DNA from 2 places in the Streptomyces sp. NPDC059850 genome. Region 2 is predicted to be linked to the other one. Evidence: predicted binding sites of a transcription regulator. Region 2 holds the regulator's gene; the other holds the start of a gene.
What was found. Region 2 encodes HrcA, which represses chaperone genes, less so after heat shock. Its sites were predicted from a motif close to TTNGCACTCNGNNNNNCNGAGTGCNAA; they were not measured.
Positions count from the first base shown of each region.

Region 1: the regulator HrcA is predicted to act here: its motif matches at 1,013-1,039, upstream of groES (co-chaperone GroES).

Region 1 covers NZ_JBHWJI010000061.1:45,935-48,326, forward strand. The annotation lists gene ACFV9T_RS35330 (polysaccharide deacetylase family protein) at 1-966, shown strand, start outside; gene groES (co-chaperone GroES) at 1,186-1,494, shown strand; gene groL (chaperonin GroEL) at 1,635-2,392, shown strand, end outside.
Region 2 covers NZ_JBHWJI010000001.1:317,146-319,537, forward strand. The annotation lists gene dnaJ (molecular chaperone DnaJ) at 1-579, opposite strand, end outside; gene hrcA (heat-inducible transcriptional repressor HrcA) at 580-1,593, opposite strand; gene ACFV9T_RS01600 (MBL fold metallo-hydrolase) at 1,770-2,392, shown strand, end outside.

The sequences.
Region 1 (2,392 bases), on a different contig from region 2:
CTGCTCGTCGGCTGCGGCCCTCTCGCCGCTCCCGCGCCACCGGCCGGGGCGGGTGAGGAGATGGCCGGTTCGCGGCAGCCGTCGGGCGCGGCCGCTCCGCGCTCCGCAGCCGGGTCGCCCGCCGTGTCCGCGCCCCCCGAGGCCGCGCTCCAGGGCGCGTCCGCTCCGGTGCGCGCGCCCTCGCACCCCGCCGCCGACGACGCGCCGCCTCCGCCGTCACCGCCGCCGCCCGGCTCGGTCCCGGCCTCGCCGCGCCCGGCGCCGGGGATCGCCCCGGGCGCGTACCACCGCTGGGGGCTCGACCGGCCGCTGGACCCGCCGCCGCGCCCGCCCGCCGTCAAACCGCCCCTGGTGCCGGACGAGGAGCAGCCGCCGGGGCTGCCGCCGGTCATCCGCCGGGTGGCGACCACCGATCGGGTGGTTTTCCTGACGATCGACGACGGACTGGAGAAGGACCCGCGCTTCATCGACCAAGTACGGGACCTGAGGGTGCCGTTCACCGAGTTCCTGACGGACGAGGCCGTCGACGGCCGCTACGACTACTTCGGCGAGCTGCACCGGCTCGGCGGCGGCGTCGGCAACCACACCCTCACCCACCCCAGCCTGGCCGGTCAGGACTACGGCACCCAGGTCGCGGAGATCTGCGGCCAGCAGGAGAAGCTCAGACACCGGCTCGGCGTCCTGCCGCGCCTCTTCCGCCCGCCGTATGGGGAGTACGACGAGACCACCCTGCGCGCGGCGGCGGACTGCGGGCTGGGTCCCGTGGTGCTGTGGCGCGCCGAGATGGAGGCCCAGGGGCTGGTCTACCGGTCCGGCGAAGGGCTCCAGCCGGGGGACATCGTCCTCGCGCACTTCCGCGGCCCTGAGCAGCTCGGCGGGCACACCATGACCGACATGATCACCGCGCTGCTGCGGGAGATCCAGGCGCAGGGGTTCACCGTGGCGCGGCTGGAGGACTACGTCTGAGAGCGGGCGTCCAGGGGGCCGCCCGGGCGGTCCGCCGCCACCGCGCTTGGCACTCTGGTTGACGGAGTGCTAACCGCGTCATAATGTCAGGGCTGGCACTCGGCACCGCTGAGTGCCAAACACAGCGACGGGCAGGTCCGGCACCCGCGACGACGGATCCACCTGGTCGCCACCTCAGACAGTTAACCCCGTGAGATCTCCGAAGGGGGAGGTCGGATCGTGACGACCGCCAGCTCCAAGGTTGCCATCAAGCCGCTTGAGGACCGCATCGTGGTCCAGGCCGTCGAGGCCGAGCAGACCACGGCCTCCGGCCTGGTCATCCCGGACACCGCCAAGGAGAAGCCCCAGGAGGGCGTCGTCCTGGCCGTCGGCCCGGGCCGTTTCGAGGACGGCAAGCGGCTTCCGCTCGACGTCTCCGTCGGCGACGTCGTGCTCTACAGCAAGTACGGCGGCACCGAGGTGAAGTACAGCGGCGAGGAGTACCTCGTCCTCTCGGCTCGCGACGTCCTCGCGATCGTCGAGAAGTAATCACCGAAGTTTGCCTATGAGCCGCGCCCCGGTGCCCGTGTCACAGATACCCGGGGTCGGGGCGCGGTTCGTTTTTTTGACGCGACGGCGGCTGCCTCCGTACGGCGGCCGAGGATCGCAATGAGAGGACATACGCAACCATGGCGAAGATCCTGAAGTTCGACGAGGACGCCCGTCGCGCCCTTGAGCGCGGCGTCAACAAGCTTGCGGACACCGTCAAGGTGACGATCGGCCCCCGCGGCCGCAACGTCGTCATCGACAAGAAGTTCGGTGCTCCGACCATCACCAACGACGGTGTCACGATCGCCCGCGAGGTCGAGGTCGAGGACCCGTACGAGAACCTTGGCGCCCAGCTCGTCAAGGAGGTGGCGACCAAGACCAACGACATCGCGGGTGACGGCACCACCACCGCCACCGTGCTGGCCCAGGCGCTGGTCCGCGAGGGCCTGCGCAATGTGGCCGCCGGTGCCTCCCCGGCCGCCCTGAAGAAGGGCATCGACGCCGCCGTCAAGGCCATCTCCGAGGACCTGCTGGCCACCGCCAGCCCGATCGACTCCAAGTCCGACATCGCCGCCGTCGCCGGTCTGTCCGCCCAGGACAAGCAGGTCGGCGAGCTGATCGCCGAGGCGATGGACAAGGTCGGCAAGGACGGTGTCATCACCGTCGAGGAGTCCAACACCTTCGGCCTGGAGCTGGACTTCACCGAGGGCATGTCCTTCGACAAGGGCTACCTCTCGCCGTACATGGTGACCGACCAGGAGCGTATGGAGGCCGTCCTCGACGACCCGTACATCCTGATCCACCAGGGCAAGATCGGCTCCATCCAGGACCTGCTGCCGCTGCTGGAGAAGGTCATCCAGGCCGGCGCCAGCAAGCCGCTGCTGATCATCGCCGAGGA
Region 2 (2,392 bases):
GGTGCCGAAGCCCTGGCACTGCGGGCACGGCCGCGAGGTCATGACCTGGCCGAGGAAGGACCGCGTCACCTGCGATACCTCACCGCGGCCGCGGCACATGTCACACGTCTGCGCCGAGGTACCCGGCGCCGCGCCCTCACCGCTGCAGGTCGTGCACACCACGGCGGTGTCGACCTGGATGTCCTTGGTGGTGCCGAACGCGGCCTCGCTCAGCTCCACGTCGAGGCGGATCATGGCGTCCTGGCCGCGCCGGGTGCGGGACCGCGGGCCGCGCTGCGAGGCGGTGCCGAAGAACGCGTCCATGATGTCGGAGAAGTTGCCGAAGCCCGCGCCGAACCCACCGGCGCCACCGCCCGCGGCCGAACCCGACGGGTCCCCGCCCAGGTCGTAGACCTGCTTCTTCTGCGGGTCCGACAACACCTCGTAAGCGGCGTTGATCTCCTTGAACCGCTCCTGGGTCTTCGGATCCGGATTGACGTCCGGGTGCAGCTCGCGTGCGAGCCGGCGGAATGCCTTCTTGATCTCGTCCTGCGAGGCATCGCGCTGCACGCCCAGGACTGCGTAGTAGTCCGTCGCCACTTACGACTCCGCCAGGATCTGTCCGACGTAACGTGCCACTGCGCGTACCGCTCCCATCGTTCCGGGGTAGTCCATGCGGGTCGGTCCGACCACGCCGAGTTTGGCGACGGCTTCGTCGCCCGAACCGTAGCCGACCGCGACGACCGAGGTGGAATTCAGCCCCTCGTGAGCATTCTCATGCCCAATACGCACGGTCATACCCGAGTCTTGCTCGCCGAGCAGCTTGAGGAGGACGACCTGCTCCTCAAGTGCCTCCAGCACGGGCCGGATCGTCAGGGGGAAATCATGCACGAAGCGCGTGAGGTTCGCGGTGCCGCCGATCATCAGCCGCTCTTCGGTCTCCTCGACAAGCGTTTCGAGCAATGTCGCCAGCACGGTCGAGACCGTCCCCCGGTCCTCCTGCTCGAAGGACTCCGGAAGATCCTGCACCAATTGCGGCACATCCGCGAACCGCCGCCCCACGACCCGGCTGTTGAGCCGGGCCCGCAGATCCGCCAGCGAGTCGTCGCTGATCGGAGCCGGGCAGTCCACCACGCGCTGCTCGACCCGCCCGGTGTCGGTGATCAGCACCAGCATCACCCGGGCCGCGGCCAGCGGCAGCAGCTCCACATGCCGCACCGTCGAACGGGTCAGCGACGGATACTGCACCACCGCGACCTGCCGGGTCAGCTGCGCCAGCAGCCGGACGGTGCGCCCCACCACGTCGTCGAGGTCGACGGCGCTGTCCAGGAAGCTCTGGATGGCCCGCCGCTCCGGCGCGGACAGCGGCTTCACCCCGGCCAGCCGGTCCACGAAGAGCCGGTAGCCCTTGTCCGTGGGGATGCGCCCGGCGCTGGTGTGCGGCTGGGCGATGAAGCCCTCGTCCTCCAGCGCGGCCATGTCGTTGCGCACCGTGGCCGGGGAGACCCCCAGCCGGTGCCGCTCGGTGAGCGCCTTGGAGCCGACCGGCTCCTCGGTGCCCACATAGTCCTGGACAATGGCACGCAGCACTTCGAGTCTGCGTTCGCTGAGCACCCCGCGCACCTCCAGTCCAGCCGTGTCATCAGGTCGTCCCTCTGGCACTCAACGGTCACGAGTGCCAGAACCCCTCAGCCAGTGTACGGCGGGGTGCGGTGGGCACGGCAAGAGCCGCCCCCCGCCGGCGCCCCGGCCACCCGTCACGCTATCGCTGTTGGAGCTAGCGTCTCGGTATGGAGACGTGTTGGGAAGAGGCCGGGTGGGAACAGCTCGGTCCCGATGTCGCCCGCCGCAGGCTGCCCGACTGGGACTGCACGATCGGCGTGATCACCGGCCGGACGGACGTCCTCGTGGTGGACACCGGCTCGACGCTGCGCGAGGGCGCGGCGCTGCGGGCCGAGATCACCCGGCTGACCGGCCGCCGTCCGACCCGGATCGCGCTCACCCATCCGCACTTCGACCACGTCCTGGGGACGGCCGCGTTCGCGGGCTGCGAAGTGTACGGAGCCACCGGCGTGGACGGTCTGCTGCGCCGCGACCGGGAGGCGCTGCGCGAGGACGCCATACGGCACGGTGTGCCCCCGGGGGCCGCCGCCGAGGCCGCCGATCACCTCGTACCGCCGCATCACGTGGTCTCCGGGGAGATCACCCTCGGCCTGGGCGGCCGGTCTGTGCTTCTGGCGAACGTGGGCCCCGGACACACCGCCCATGACCTGGCCGTTCTGGTCCCGGGCGGCGTGCCGGGCCAGCCGGAGGTGGTCTTCTGCGGCGATCTGGTGGAGGAGTCGGGCCCGCCGCAGGCCGGACCCGACGCGATCCCCGCCCACTGGCCCGCCGCCCTCGACCGGCTGCTCGC